2 regions of the Sphingomonas abietis genome follow, and region 2 is predicted to be linked to the other one. Evidence: predicted binding sites of a transcription regulator. Region 2 holds the regulator's gene; the other holds the start of a gene.
What was found. The regulator LexA, encoded in region 2, represses DNA repair genes until DNA is damaged. The targets are predictions, from matches to a motif close to GTTCCNCNCTTGTTCT.
Positions count from the first base shown of each region.

Region 1: uvrA (excinuclease ABC subunit UvrA) is a predicted target of LexA. The motif match lies at 5,451-5,466, and genes of this name have one in related genera.

Region 1 is NZ_CP115174.1:3,323,030-3,330,768, forward strand. Features, by position in the region: gene PBT88_RS15680 (methyltransferase family protein) at 1-757, opposite strand, end outside; gene PBT88_RS15685 (CHAP domain-containing protein) at 913-1,515, opposite strand; gene PBT88_RS15690 (lipopolysaccharide biosynthesis protein) at 1,753-3,087, shown strand; gene PBT88_RS15695 (hypothetical protein) at 3,143-3,547, shown strand; gene PBT88_RS15700 (DNA methyltransferase) at 3,593-5,311, opposite strand; gene uvrA (excinuclease ABC subunit UvrA) at 5,479-7,739, shown strand, end outside.
Region 2 is NZ_CP115174.1:1,219,078-1,226,816, reverse strand. Features, by position in the region: gene PBT88_RS05985 (methyl-accepting chemotaxis protein) at 1-81, shown strand, start outside; gene PBT88_RS05980 (anthranilate synthase component II) at 146-745, shown strand; gene trpD (anthranilate phosphoribosyltransferase) at 756-1,751, shown strand; gene trpC (indole-3-glycerol phosphate synthase TrpC) at 1,751-2,542, shown strand; gene moaC (cyclic pyranopterin monophosphate synthase MoaC) at 2,539-3,009, shown strand; gene PBT88_RS05960 (molybdopterin molybdotransferase MoeA) at 3,006-4,193, shown strand; gene lexA (transcriptional repressor LexA) at 4,264-4,941, shown strand; gene PBT88_RS05950 (ComEC/Rec2 family competence protein) at 4,984-7,245, opposite strand; gene gltX (glutamate--tRNA ligase) at 7,280-7,739, shown strand, end outside.

The DNA.
Region 1 (7,739 bases), 2.1 Mb from region 2:
GCGGCCGCAGCGTCAGGATATAGCCGACCGTGCCGATGCTGACATCGACCAGGAACATCAGCGCGATCGTCGCCTCGGCGAGCTTGACCGGATCGTCCCACATCTGCGCCGGCGAGGCGGCGATGGCCTCCCCCCAATTGCCCGGCAGGGTGGAGAACATGAAGGCGGTGAAGAAGCCCTTGATCGCCCAGCTGCGCGCATGTTCGGCGAGCTTCGGCTTGAGCGCCGGATCGAAATCGCGGCCGAACGTCATCAGCCAGTGGCCGGCCGCCCAGGCGCCATCCTCGCGATCGATCAGCCGGCGATCGAGCCACGGCACGTAGAGGATCGACAGGGCGACCAGCGGCACCAGCGCCGCCGAGAAGACCTCCATCGCGTAGAGATAGTCGCCCTGCCAATACCAGCGGCCGAGCGCGTAGCAGCAGGCCAGCACGCCCCATGTCGCCCACAGGCCGGCGAGCTTGACCAGCGCGGTATCGCAGGCGTCGCGCCAGCTGCGCGGCGGCCCGTCCCAATCGATCCCGGTCGACGGATGGCGATGGACCCGATCGATCAGCAGCGACCATGCGATCATCGGCACGCCGCAGGCGGCAAGGCCGGCGATCGGCACCCAGGGCGCATCGCAATGCCAGATACGGGCCGCGGCATAGAAGAGCGCCAGCCCGAGGAGACCGATCAGCCCGACGCCCGACGACACCGCCGATCGCGGTATCGGCCCCGAAGGCTGCGCGCTGAGCGGCTGGCTGGCGTCCATCATGCGATCCTGTCCCTGTTCAGGACAGGCTGCCTAGCGCATCAGCCGTAAGCAAGCGGTGAAGACGGGCGCTTGCCCCATGAGAGGACGGAACCCTGCCCCTCTTGTCCGCCGGGCGGAGAAGGGAATGCGACGCGGCCTAAGCCGGCCGGGAGGGCTCAGCCGATCAGAGCGGCGAGCGGGGCCTTGGCGCGCTGCGCCTTGAAGCTGGCCGGATCGACCTTCGCGGTGACCGCCTTCACCGCGTCCACGACCGCGCTCGACGCATCGGCGCTGTCGTCGGCAACGGGCTTGCCGCCCTTGCCGCCGTAGATGAAGCCATAGACCGGATAGCTGCTGGTGCCGAGATCATGGATGTTCTTGAACCAGACGCGGACCTTGCTCCAGTCGTTACCGGCGGAGACGTCCATCACCTCGACGTCGCTCTCGACCTTGCCGGGGCTCGACCAATTGGCGTGGGTCACCTTGATGATGCGATCGGAGACGACCTTGCTGACGGTGGCGACATGGCCGTCGCGCATCGAGCCGATCGCCTTGAACACCATCACCGCCCCCTCCTTGGGGGTTTCGCCGCGGCTATATTTGCCGACCGCCTGGTTCCACCAGGTCGCGGCATTGCCGAACAGCTGGATGCCGGAGAACATCCGGGCGAAGGTCACGCACTGCCAGAAGGAGCCGCCGGCGGCATCCGCAGGCGCCGAAACGACCGAGGCCATCGCGAGCGCGACGGAACACAATGCGATCTTCGACCGTTTGAACATGCTGCAGAAGCCCCGAAACCTTTTGCCCGAGGCCGGTGTAGCGGGCCTTCCTTATTAAGGAATGTTACCGGCGGCGACTCTTCGACCGGCCGATGCCGCAGTGCGGCGAACCGATGGCCGCACGGTTCATCGCACAGCAATGTCGCGGCGAAGCGAGCGGCAATCTTGCCAGGACCGCGAAAACCGCAGACAGGATCGCGCCATGTCCCAGCGCAGGCGGCCGAGCGACGGCGAATCATGAAGCATTGGTTCAAGGATGGCGTGTTTCGCGCCGTGCTGCGCAATGCCGGTTATCTGGGATCGACCAAGATCATCGGCGCGATCTTCGGCCTGATCGCGCTGATCCTGGCGGGCCACGCGCTCGATCGGGTGACGTTCGGCGTGCTGACCCTGGTCCATGCCTATGCGCTGGGTGCCGGCGCCCTGACCAAGTTTCAGAGCTGGCAGCTGATCCTGCGCTATGGCGGCCCGGCGCTGCAGCGGGGCGATGCCCGCACCGCCCGCGATTCGATCCGCTTCGCCTGCGGCCTCGATTTGACCAGCGGGTTGGCCGGGATGACGCTGGCGATGATCGCCCTGCCCTTGCTGGCGACGCGCTTCGGGATCGATCGCCCCCATCTCGCGCTGGCGCTGATCTACTGCACGCTGGTGCCCACCATGTCGGCGGCGACGCCGACCGGCGTGCTGCGCCTGCTCGATCGCTTCGATCTGCTCGCCCAGCAGCAATTGGTGACGCCGGTGCTGCGCGCGGCCGGCGCCGGCATCGCCTATGCCGGCGGCCTCGGCTTCGTCGGCTTCATCGTCGCTTGGTACATTGCCGACATCGCCGGCGACATCCTGCTGTGGGCGCTGGCGATCCGCGAATTGCGCCGCCGCGACATGGGCGATGCGCTCCGCCCCGGCCTGTTCGGCGTCGCGCGCCGGCTGCCGGATGCGTGGAGCTTCGTGTGGACCACCAACATCGCGGTCTCGCTCAACGCCTGCTGGGGCCCGATCAGCAACCTCATCGTCGGCGGCATTCTCGGGCCAGCGCCGGCCGGCCTCTACAAGATCGCCACCACCCTGCTCGATTCGGCCGGCAAGCCCGCCGACATGCTGACCAAGGGCTTCTATCCCGAGATCATGCGGCTCGATCCGTCGAGCCAGCATCCGTGGCGGCTGGGCATCCGCACCGGCATCATCTCGGGTGGGATCGCGCTGCTGGTGGTGATCGTGATCCTGCTCGGCGGCAAGCCGTTCATCGGCCTGTTCGGACACAAATATCTCGCGGCCTACGGGCTGCTGACGCTGATGATGTTCTCGCTGATGATCGAGATGGCGTGCTTCCCGCTGGAATCGCTGCTCTACATGGTCGGCCGGCAGCGGGCCGCGCTGGTGGCGCAGGCGGCGGCGACGATCGTCTATCTGGCGATCCTCTCGGTGCTGGCCCACGCCTTCGGGCTGACCGGGGCGGGCAGCGCCTATGTGCTGGGCAATGCCACGCTGGCGCTGTTCATGCTGGTGCCGGTGCTGGGCAGCTACCGTCGCCGCAGCGATTATGCGCCGGCGCCGCAGGGCAGCGCCACCGGCTGACACGAAATCGTAACACGGCATCGCGAGGGAGAGTGGAATGGCAAAGGATCGAACGATGCGACATGTTCTGGCGGGCTCCCTGATCCTCGCGCTCGGCGCGACCACCGCCGGCGCCCGGCTGGAACAGGTGCCGCGCAACGCCAAGCAGTGCATCAGCAAATCGGCGATCCGCGACCAGACCGCCGAGACCGACACCCACCTCATCCTCCATGTCGGCGGCAGCAAGGCCTATCGCAACTATCTGCCGACGCCGTGCGAGGGCCTCGGCCACATCAACAACGTCTCGACATTGCACTTCCACAGCGCCGATCCGGACAAGCTCTGCCAGGGCGACACCCTCGAACTGCTGGACCATTCGGGCACGCTCGGCATCGGCGGCGATCCCGAATCGGTGCGCTGCACCCTCGGCCGGTTCGAGCCGATCTCGGAAATGTCGCTGAGCGAGCCGCTCCGCCGCTGAGCGGCTGCGGCGCCAGCCCGGCGCCGCCTCTCCACCGCCCCCGCGTCACAGCAGCTGCGCCTGCGAACCGAACTGGTGGGAGGGCCGCGTTTCGACACGCACGGCGCGGCGGTTGACCGGGGCGAGCGGTGGCAGCTTCGCCCCGCCGCCATGGAAGATATCGGCCGGGGTCAGGATCTGGAGCCGCGGGAAGCGGCCGAGCTGGGTGTCGTGCAACCCTGCCGCCATCGCCTCGGCCAGCATCGGCCGGGTCGGTTCGTAGGCGGAGAGGAACAGCCCGAAGGGATAGGCGTCCCGCTCCATCACCCCGCGCAGATCGCGCACCATCGCGACGCCGACATGCTGCCCGGCCTTCACCGAGATCACCCCGGTCGAGGTCGTGCCGCCGCTCTCATAGGGGTAGAAATGGCCGTCGACGCCCCGGTCCGCGCCCTTGCGACCGCCGTCCAGCGGATAGCCGCCGACCTTGAGGCAGAACCAGTTCTGGAACTCGTGCGGCTTCTCGCCGGCGAGGCGTAGCGCGCTGTCGCGATCCTTGGGCACGCCGATCGTCTCGAAGCGGACGGCCTCGCCATAGCCTTCGCGCAGCCGCTTTTCGATCAGCCCGACGGCGAGATGGGTGACGTCGATCCCGATCCACTGCCGGCCGAGCTTCTGCGCCGCGTCCACCGCCGTGCCGCAGCCGCAGAATGGATCGAGCACGACATCGCCGGGGTTGGAGGAGGCGGCGATGATCCGTTCGAGCAGGGCCAGCGGCTTCTGGGTGGGATAGCCGAGCTTCTCGTCCGTGTTGTCGAGCCATTTCACATCCTGATCGATGCCGTCAGGCGTGCCGACCAATATCCCCCTGGTGCCGGGCTGATAGGCCCAGATATCCTGATGCAGCACGCCGTCCCCGGCTTCCAGATATTGCTTGTAGCGCGGCAGGGAACCGCTCCGTGCCGGATGCAGGATCAGACCGAGCGCATCCAGCCGGTCGAGGAGATGCTGCGGGCTGGCCGCGCCACGCTCGCCGGCCAGCTCCGCCAGCAATTTGCCTGGTAACGCCCAGTGCCGGTTCTTCGCGTTCGGATCATAACCGCGCCAGGGCTGTCCGCTGTCGCCCTTGCGCGACCCGGCGCCGGTCAGCACATTGGATTGATAGGGGCCTCGGGCATCTTCATGCGGGAAGGAATCCTTCACGTAGGACTTCGTGAAAGGGCGCCGACCGGGGTGGAAGATCATCCGGTCGGACACGCTGTAGAAGAAGATGATGTCGTGGATCGGCCCGAATTGCCGGCTCAGCTTGTTATGCGCGTTGGTCCGCCGCCACACGATCTCGTTGCGAAAATTCTCCGCCCCGAACACGGCGTCGAGCACCAGCTTGAGATAGTGGCTCGCGGTCGGGTCGCAGTGGAGATAGAGGCTGCCGGTCGGCTTGAGCACGCGATGTAGCTCGACCAGCCGCACCGCCATCATCGCCAGATAGGCCATCAGCGCGTTCTCGCCGATCGCAGAGCGCATCGCCTGCATCAGCATGTGGAGCTTGTGGTGGCCGCTTTGGGTGATCTCGATCAGCGCATTGGCCGCCGCCGGCCCCCATTGCCAGCTGTCGTCGAACGCCTCGATGCTGGCGTCGGTGCCCGCCCCCGACTGCGACTTGAACAGGATATTGTAGCTGGCGTTCGAGTTGAACGGCGGATCGAGATAGACCAGATCAACGCTCGCGTCGGCGACATGCGCGCGCAGCACGTCGAGATTGTCGCCATAATGCAACCGGTTCATCCTGCCCCCGCGTTGTGCCCCGGATCGCGAGACTAAGCGGCGCGGCGATCGCGGCACGAGCGCGGATTGATCCATATTGGTCGCAGCGGGGTTGGATGCGCGACCTGTCGTCCCCATTTCGGAGAGACCTTGCCCCTCCCGAACAAATATGGAACAGACTGAGCCCTATGCTGACTCATATTTCCGTCCGTGGTGCCCGCGAGCACAACCTCAAGGATGTCTCGCTCGATCTCCCGCGCGACAAGCTGATCGTGATCACCGGGCTGTCCGGCTCGGGCAAGTCGAGCCTCGCCTTCGACACCATCTATGCCGAGGGGCAGCGGCGCTACGTCGAGAGCCTGTCGGCCTATGCGCGCCAGTTCCTCGAACTGATGCAGAAGCCGGACGTCGATCATATCGAGGGGCTCTCGCCGGCCATCTCGATCGAGCAGAAGACGACGAGCCGCAACCCGCGCTCGACGGTCGCCACCGTCACCGAAATCTACGACTATATGCGCCTGCTGTGGGCGCGGGTCGGCATCCCCTATTCGCCGGCCACCGGCCTCCCGATCAGCGCGCAGACGGTCAGCCAGATGGTCGACCGGGTGATGGCGCTGCCCGAGGGGACGCGCGCGCTGCTGGTCGCCCCCGTGGTCCGCGGCCGCAAGGGCGAGTATAAGAAGGAGCTGGCGCTGTGGCAGAAGGACGGCTTCCAGCGCGTCCGCATCGACGGCACCGTCTACGAGATCGACGAGGCGCCGGCGCTCGACAAGAAATACAAGCATGACATCGAGATCGTCGTCGATCGCCTGGTGATCCGCGCGCCCGAGCCGGGCGACGACAGCAACGGCCTCGCCACCCGCCTGGCGCAGAGCTTCGAGACCGCGCTCAAGCTCGCCGAGGGATTGGCCTATGTCGATGTGATGGACAGCCCGGATTCCGTTCGTCCTGAGCCTGTCGAAGGACGTGACGCAGGCGAGGCATCCGGAGCACGTGCTTCGACAGGCTCAGCACGAACGGGGGGGATGAAAGGTCTGGTGCTCCCCGAAGGCATCTCGGAACGCATCACCTTCTCCGAGAAGTTCGCCTGCCCGGTCTCGGGCTTCACCATCGCCGAGATCGAGCCGCGGCTATTCTCGTTCAACGCGCCGCAGGGCGCCTGCCCGGCCTGCGACGGGCTCGGCGAGAAGCTCTATTTCAACCCCGAGCTGGTCGTCCCCAACGAGAATCTGTCGATCAAGCAGGGCGCCGTCGTGCCGTGGGCGAAGAGCAACCCGCCCTCGCCTTATTACATGCAGGTGCTGAGCAGCCTCGCCCGCGAATATGATTTCGACCTGGCGACGCCGTGGAAGGATCTCTCCGAGGAGGATCGCGACACCATCCTGCACGGCACCCGCGGCCGCGCGGTGACGCTGAAGTTCATGGACGGGCGCAAGAGCTACGAGGTCAAGAAGCCGTTCGAGGGCGTGATCGGCAATCTCGATCGCCGCATGTTGCAGACCGAGAGCGCGTGGATGCGCGAGGAGCTCGCCAAATATCAGTCGAGCCGCCCCTGCGAGGTGTGCGACGGCGCCCGCCTCAAGCCCGAGGCGCGCGCGGTGAAGATCGCCGGCGAGGACATCAGCATGTCGACCCGCCGCGCGGTCGGCCCCGCGCTGAAATTCTTCCGCGAGATGCCCGAGCATCTCAACGAGCAGCAGAACCAGATCGCCGAGCGCATCCTCAAGGAGATCGTCGAGCGGCTGGGCTTCCTCGACAATGTCGGGCTCGACTATCTCAACCTCGATCGCACCTCCGGCACGCTCAGCGGCGGCGAGAGCCAGCGCATCCGCCTCGCCAGCCAGATCGGCTCGGGCCTGTCGGGCGTGCTCTACGTGCTCGACGAGCCGAGCATCGGCCTCCACCAGCGCGACAATGACCGGCTGCTGGTCACGCTGCGCCGGCTGCGCGATCTCGGCAACACCGTGATCGTGGTCGAGCATGACGAGGATGCGATCCGCACCGCCGATCATATCGTCGACATGGGGCCGGGCGCCGGCGTCCATGGCGGCGCGATCGTCGCCGAGGGCAGCCTCGCCGACATCCTCGCCAACGAGGACAGCCTGACCGGCGACTATCTCTCCGGCCGCCGGAGCGTGCCCCTCCCGGCCCGGCGGCGCACGGGCAATGGCAAGCAGATCACCGTGAAGGGCGCGCGCGCCAACAATCTCAAGGATGTCAGCGCCTCGATCCCGATCGGCACCTTCACCTGCATCACCGGCGTCTCGGGATCGGGCAAGTCGACCTTCACCATCGACACCCTGTTCGCGTCGGCGTCCCGCACTCTCAACGGCGCCCGCATCCAGGCCGGGCATCATGAGAAGATCGAGGGGCTCCAGCATCTCGACAAGGTGATCGACATCGACCAGTCGCCGATCGGCCGCACCCCGCGCTCGAACCCGGCGACCTA
Region 2 (7,739 bases):
CTCAAGCAGGTGATCGCCTCGATCCACATCGGCGGCCGCCATTGGGGCATCCTGCAGCTCGCCTATCAGGATCAGGGCTGAGCGCGCGTCCGGGAAAGCCGCGCCAGCCCTTGCGATAATCCCGCCCTGCGCTAAGTCGCAGGCCATGATCCTCGTCATCGACAATTATGACAGCTTCACCTGGAACCTGGTGCATTATCTCCAGGAACTGGGTGCCCCCGTGGAGGTCGTGCGGAACGACGCGATCGGCGCGGGCCAGGCGCTGTCGAGCGGGGCGGATGCGTTCCTGATCTCGCCCGGCCCCTGCACCCCCAACGAGGCCGGGGTCAGCCTCGATCTGGTCAAGGCCTGCGCGCAGGCCGGCCGGCCGCTGCTCGGCGTCTGCCTCGGCCACCAGTCGATCGGCCAGAGCTTCGGCGGCACCGTGTCTCGCGCGCGGCAGTTGATGCACGGCAAGACCAGCCTGATCAGCCATGACGGCACCGGCATCTTCGCCGGCCTGCCCTCGCCCTTCACCGGCACCCGCTATCATTCGCTGATCGTCGAGGAAGGCGATCTGCCGGCCGAGCTGATCGTCAATGCGCGCAGCGAGGACGGCACGATCATGGGCTTCCGCCACGCCAGCCTGCCGCTCCATGGCGTCCAGTTCCATCCCGAGAGCATCGCCACCGAGCATGGCCATGCGATGCTCGCCAACTTCATGCGGCTGGCCGGCATTGCCGTGACCGAACGCCAGGCGGCATGAGAGGGCCGGCATGACCACCATCGCCCTCCTGCCCGATCCGGCGACCCCGCTGGCGTTCGAGACCGCCGAACAGGCCTTCGCCGACATTCTCGACGGCCGCGTGCCCGAAGACGCGATCGCCGCCTTCCTCACCGGCCTCACCCTGCGCGACGAAACCGCGATCGAGATCGCCGCCGCCGCCCGTGCCCTGCGCGAGCGCATGATCGAGGTGCGGGCACCCGCCGGCGCGATCGACGTCTGCGGCACCGGCGGCGATGGCGCGCACAGCCTCAACATCTCCACCGCCGTCTCGATCGTGGTCGCGGCCTGCGGCGTGCCGGTCGCCAAGCATGGCAATCGCGCCGCCTCGTCCAAGGCCGGCGCCGCCGATACGCTGGAGGCGCTCGGCCTCGATCTCGATCGCGCGGCGGCGACCGCCGAGGAGACGCTGGACGCACTCGGCCTCTGCTTCCTGTTCGCGCAGACCCATCATCCCGCCCTCGGCCGGCTCGCGCCGGTGCGCCGCGCGATCGGCCGGCGGACGATCTTCAACATCGTCGGCCCGCTGTGCAATCCGGCGCGCGTCACCCGCCAGCTGATGGGGGTCGCGCGCACCGACTATCTCGGCACCGTCGCCGGTGCGATGACCCTGCTCGGCACCGAGAGCGCGATGATCGTGGCCGGCGACGAAGGGCTGGACGAACTCTCGATCGCCGGCGGCAGCCGCATCATCCGGCTGGGCGCCTGCGGTGATCGCGAGGAGCATGTCGCACCCGGCGACGTCGGCATCACGCCGCATCCGCTGACCGCGATCCGGGGCGGCGACGCTGCCTATAACGCGGCGGCGCTCACCCGCCTGCTGCGCGGCGAGGCCGGCGCCTATCGCGACGCGGTGCTACTCAACGCGGCGGCCGCGCTGATCGTCGCCGGCCGTACCGACGACTGGCAGGACGGCGCCGACATCGCCGCCGAAGCGATCGACGATGGCTCGGCCGAACAGCTGCTCCAGCGCTGGATCGCCTTCTGATGGCCACCGTTCTCGACAGGATCATCGCCGCCACCCGCGAGGAGGTTGCCCGCCGCCAGGCCGCGACCCCGCTTTCGGCGATCGACGCGACGGCGCGTCTCCAGCCGCCGCCCCGCGGCTTCGCGGCAGCGCTCACCCGCAAGGCCGCCGATGGCCACGCTCTGATCGCCGAGATCAAGAAGGCGAGCCCGTCCAAGGGGCTGATCCGGGAGGATTTCGATCCCCCGGCCCATGCCCGCGCCTATGAGGCGGGCGGCGCCGCCTGCCTCTCGGTGCTGACCGACAAGCCCTTCTTCCAGGGCGACGAAGCCTATCTCGTCGCCGCCCGCGAGGCCTGCTCGCTGCCCGCGATCCGCAAGGACTTCATGGTCGATCCCTGGCAGGTCGCCGAGGCGCGCGCGATCGGGGCGGACGCGATCCTGATCATCGTCGCCGCGCTGGATGACGGCGCGATGGCGGAGATCGAGGCCGCCGCCATCGATCATGCCATGGACGTGCTGGTCGAGGTCCATGACGACGCCGAGCTGGACCGCGCGCTGCGCCTCCACTCGCGCCTGATCGGCGTCAACAACCGCGATCTGCGCGATTTCACCGTCGATCTCGGCCGCACCGAGGCGCTGGCCCAGCGGATGCCCGAGGGCACCGAGATCGTCGCCGAGAGCGGGCTCTCCACCAAAGCCGATCTCGATCGACTGGCGCAAGCCGGCATCCACCGCTTCCTCGTCGGCGAGACGCTGATGCGCCAGGCGGACGTGGCGGAGGCGACGCGCCGGCTGCTGATCGGCGCATGACCGGCCTGACCCATCTCGACGCCGATGGCGCCGCCCGCATGGTCGACGTCTCGGCCAAGTCGGTCACCGCCCGCGAAGCCACCGCCGGCGGCCATATCGCGATGTCCTCGGCAGCCGCCCGGGCGATCCGGGACGGCGCGGTGAAGAAGGGCGACGTCCTCGCCGTGGCGCGCGTCGCCGGGATTATGGCCGCCAAGCGCACCGCCGACCTGATCCCGCTCTGCCATCCGCTGCCGATCTCCGGGGTGACGCTCGATCTCGTCGTCGAGGACGAGGGCGTCACCGCCACCGCCACCGTCCGCACCACCCATACCACCGGCGTCGAGATGGAGGCGATGACCGCCGTCTCGGTCGCGCTGCTGACCGTCTACGACATGGCCAAGGCGCTCGATCGCCGCATGACGATCGGCGCCGTCCGGCTGCTCGCCAAGTCCGGCGGCCGATCCGGCGACTGGCGCGCGGCATGAGCCTGCTGCCCGTCGCCGAAGCGCAGGCACGGCTGCTGGCGCTGGCCTCGCCGCTGGATATCGAGACGGTGCCGCTGGTCGCCGCCGTCGGGCGCTGGGCGGCGGAGGATATCCTCGCCCGCCGCGATCAGCCGAGCCACGATCTCTCCGCGATGGACGGCTATGCCATCCGCTTTGCCGAACGCCCCGGCCCATGGACGGTCATCGGCGAGAGCGCGGCCGGTGCCGGCCTCGATCGCGCGCTGGCGCCGGGCGAGGCGGCCCGCATCTTCACCGGCGCGCCGGTGCCCGAGGGCGCCGATTGCGTGCTGGTGCAGGAAGAGGCCCAGCGCGATGGCGATCGGCTGCTGATGACCGGCGAAGGGCCGACTCGGATCGGCGGCAACATCCGGCCCAAGGCGATGGACTTCGCTTCGGGCGCATCGCTGGTCGCCGCCGGCCGGCGCATCGATGCCCGCCACGTCGCGCTCGCCGCGATCGGCGGCCATGCTACCGTCCCCGTCCACAAGCGCCCGCGTATCGCGCTGATCTCGACCGGCGACGAACTCGTCCCGCTCGGCGCGCCGACGCCGGGCGCGACCCTGCCCGCCTCCAACGCCGCGATGCTCGCCGCGATGCTCGCCGGCCGCCCCGCAATCGTACAGGATCGCGGCGTGCTGCCCGACGATCTCGACATCATCGCCGCCGGCTTCCGCGATGCCGCGCGCGACGCCGACATCATCGTCACCACCGGCGGCGTCTCGGTCGGCGATCGCGATTGGGTGCGGCCGGCGCTGGAACAGGCCGGGGCCTCGCTCGATTTCTGGCGGGTGGCGATGCGGCCGGGCAAGCCGTTGTTGGCAGGCCGGCTCGGCGACGCGATCGTGCTCGGCCTGCCCGGCAACCCGGTGTCGAGCTACGTCACCGCGACGCTCTTCCTGTTGCCGCTGATCGCCCGCATGGGAGGCGCCGCCGATCCGTTGCCGGCCACGCGCACGGTCACGCTCGGCGCGCCGCTGCCCGCCAACGGCCCGCGGCAGGATTATGCCCGCGCCCGGCTGGAGAATGGCCGGGCCTTTGCGCCCGACGGACAGGATTCGGCCGCGTTGATGGCGCTCGCCGCGGCCGACGGGTTGATCGTTCGTCCCCCGCATGTTCCGGCCGCCGAAGCCGGAGACTCGGCGGAAATGCTGATTCCGGGATGATTCGAGCCCGTTGACATGTTGGATTTGGTTGCCTACACGTTCGCCATCCGTTCCACGCGGGGATATGGCGATGCTGACGCGCAAGCAACATGAACTGCTCCTCTTCATTCACGAGCGACTGGCCGAGACGGGCGTTTCGCCGTCGTTCGAGGAGATGAAGGATGCGCTCGATCTCAAATCGAAATCCGGCGTCCACCGGCTGATCCGCGCGCTGGAGGAACGCAGCTTCATCCGTCGCCTGCCCAACCGGGCGCGCGCGCTCGAGGTGATGCGGATGCCCGAGAAGGTGATCCCGCTGAAGCAGGCGACCACCGCAACGCCCGCGCCGCCGCCGCCTGCTCCCAAGATTCCGGCAGCCGCGAACGACAGCGTGATCGAGCTGCCGCTCCACGGCCGCATCGCCGCCGGCATGCCGATCGAGGCGATGGAGGGCCATGCCAGCCTGTCCGTTCCCGCCGCCCTGCTCGGCCCCGGCGAGCATTATGCGCTGGAAGTCTCCGGTGATTCGATGATCGAGGCCGGCATCCTCGATGGCGACTATGCGCTGATCCGCCGCACCGAGACCGCGCGCGATGGCGAGATCGTGGTCGCGCTGGTCGACGAGGCCGAGGCGACGCTCAAATATTTCCGCCGCGAAGGCCAGATGATCCGGCTCGATCCGGCCAACCATGCCTATTCGCCGCAGCGCTACCAATCCGGGCAGGTCCGCGTGCAGGGCAAGCTGGCGGGGCTGCTGCGCCGCTATTGATGCGCGGCGGTGCGACGGCACCTGCCCTCTCAGGGGCTGGTGTCAGTCGCGCCAACGGTTTCGCGAATGGTGTCGCGCCTCGTCTGCTTGGGAAAAACGGCGATAGGATCCGTGGATCGCTCCTGCCGGACGGGCGGCGGCGTGGAGCGCCCATGGGTGCTGCCCCTGCATGGCCGCCACGGTGACGACCGCCGGCCGGACCAGCGAGATCGCCAGCCCGCCCGTCCCGGCCAGCAGCGCCGCATCGGCCTTGAGCCAGCGGGGGCGGCACCAGCCGGGCAGGCGCCGGTCGCTGGCGACGATATCGGCGGCGGCGCAGGCCTGCTCCATCGCCGGACGGTCGATCCTGTAGGGGCTGCGCGTGGCCAGCAGGTGCCAGATGCGATCGCCCCGCACCAATGTCGCCGCACAACTGTCCGGCCCGCAGCGGGCGCCCGGCAGATCGTCGAGCGCGATCGCCTCGTCGCCCTCGCGCCCCGATAGTTCGGACAGCGTATCGCGCATATAATCGCCGGTGCGCTGACGCAGCAGCGCCACCTGCCCGTCCGGCGCCCGCACCGCGAGGTGGCGGCCATCGCCGGTGACGAAGATATCGGCCGGATGCGCGGCCAGCGTCATCACCAGCCCGATCGCGACCGGCAGCAGGCCGAACAGACGGGCGCGCGTTCGCCACAGCGCCAGCCACAGCCCCCCGGCCATGATCGAGGCGAAGGCCAGCCGCGACATGGTCGGCACGAAGGTCACCGCGCCGGGCAGAGATCCGACATGATGGGCGATCGCCAGCAGCAGGGCGAGCGCCCGGCCCGTCACCCACCAGAAGGCCGCGCCCAGCCCGACGCTATCGAACAGCAGCGCCAGCGCCTCGGCCGGCATGATGACGAAGGTGGTGAGCGGGATCGCGACGATGTTGGCGGCCGCGCCATAGAGGCCGGCGCGGTGGAAATGGAAGATCGCGATCGGCGCCAGCGCCGCCTCCACCACCAGCCCGGTCAGCAGCAAGGCCGCGACCTCGCGCAGCAGGCGCCGGACATGGCCCTCCTCGCGCTTCTCGAACATCCGCCGCGTCCAGGGCAGTTCGTGCAGCGCCACGATCGAGAGGATCGCGGCGAAGCTGAGCTGGAAGCTCGGCCCCGCCACCGACTCGGGCCAGAACAGCACACAGACCAGCGCGCCGGTCGCGACCAGCCGCAGCGTCATCGCCTCGCGACCGAGCGCGATCCCCGCCAGCACCACCAACGCCGCGACCAGCGACCGGACGGTGGGCACCTCGGCCCCGGTGAGCAAGGTATAGGCGATGCCGACCACGCCCCCGCACCCCGCCGCGATCAGCAGCAGCGGCGCGCGCAGGGCCAATCGCGGCCACAAGGCCAGCAGGCGCAGCGCCAGCACCATCGTCGCGCCCACCGCCGCCGTCAGGTGCAGGCCGCTCACCGACAGCAGGTGGGCGAGCCCGGAATTGCGGAAGGCGTTGTTGTCGTCCTGGGTCACCGCGCCCATGTCGCCGGTCGCCAGTGCCGCCGCGACGCCGCCTTCGCCCGGAGGCAGTTCCGACAGGATGTGGGCGGTCAGCGCGATCCGCGCGTCGGCCAGCCATAGCGAGGGGCCGCCGGCGGGGGCCGGCGCGATCAGCCTGACCGGCGCCAGCGCCTTGCCGGTGGCGCCGATGCCCGCGAACCAGGCGACGGCGGCATAATCATAGGCGCCGGGCACCGCGGCCGATGGCGGTGGCACCAGCCGCGCCCGCGCCGCGAGCGTGGCCCCCGGCGCCAGCCCCGCCACCGCATCCTCCAACGGCACGGTGAGACGGATGCGGCCCGGCAAGGCGATCGCGCCGCCGCGCGGATCGGGCGCCACCATCAGGGGATGCAGCGTCAACCGCACGGACGCGCGCGCCGGCAGCGGCTCGACCCGATCGATCCGCGCGGTGAAGGCCGCCACCACGGCATGGGGCAGCGCCGCGCCGTCTGCCCGCGCCGCCTTCCACCAGATCAGCCCGCAGCCGATCGCCGCCGCCAGCGCGAACAGCGCGACCGCCCGACCGATCCGTCCGCCCCGCCCGAACACCAGCCCCGGCAACGCCAGCGCCGCCGCCAGCAGCAGGAAGCCCTGCCACGCCGCCGGGGCGGGCAGCCAGAACCAGGCGGCGACACCGGCCACGCCACCCACCGGCAACCAGAGCGGCAACTGGGTCCGTTCCGCCTCCAGCCATTTCTCGAGTCGCGCCGAAAACCGCGCCGCGAGTCGCGCAGGAGCCCCCGCGACTCGCGGTGAACCGGGCGCGCCCGCGCCGGTTTGCCGCGTCATGAACGCCATGCTAGGGCCGCCCCCGACATCCCCGATGGGGCTCAGTGTGGAGAAAGCCTGCGTGGGCGCAAGCAACGATCAGCGTGATTCGAACCCGGCCGTCATTCCCGGCCAGATCGTGACCCGTTTCGCCCCCTCGCCCACCGGATTCCTCCATATCGGCGGCGCGCGCACCGCGCTGTTCAACTGGCTGTGGGCCCGCCACACCGGCGGCAAGTTCCTGCTGCGGATCGAGGACACCGATCGCGCGCGCTCCACCCAGCCGGCGATCGAGGCGATCCTCGACGGCATGAAGTGGCTCGGCCTCGATTGGGATGGCGACGAGGTCTATCAGTTCGCCCGCGCCAGCCGCCATGCCGAGGTCGCCTTCCAGCTGCTCGAACAGGGCGATGCCTATAAATGCTTCGCCACCGCCGAGGAGCTGGACGAGATGCGCGCGCAGCAGCGCGCCAACAAGCTGCCGATGCGCTATGACGGCCGCTGGCGGAACCGCG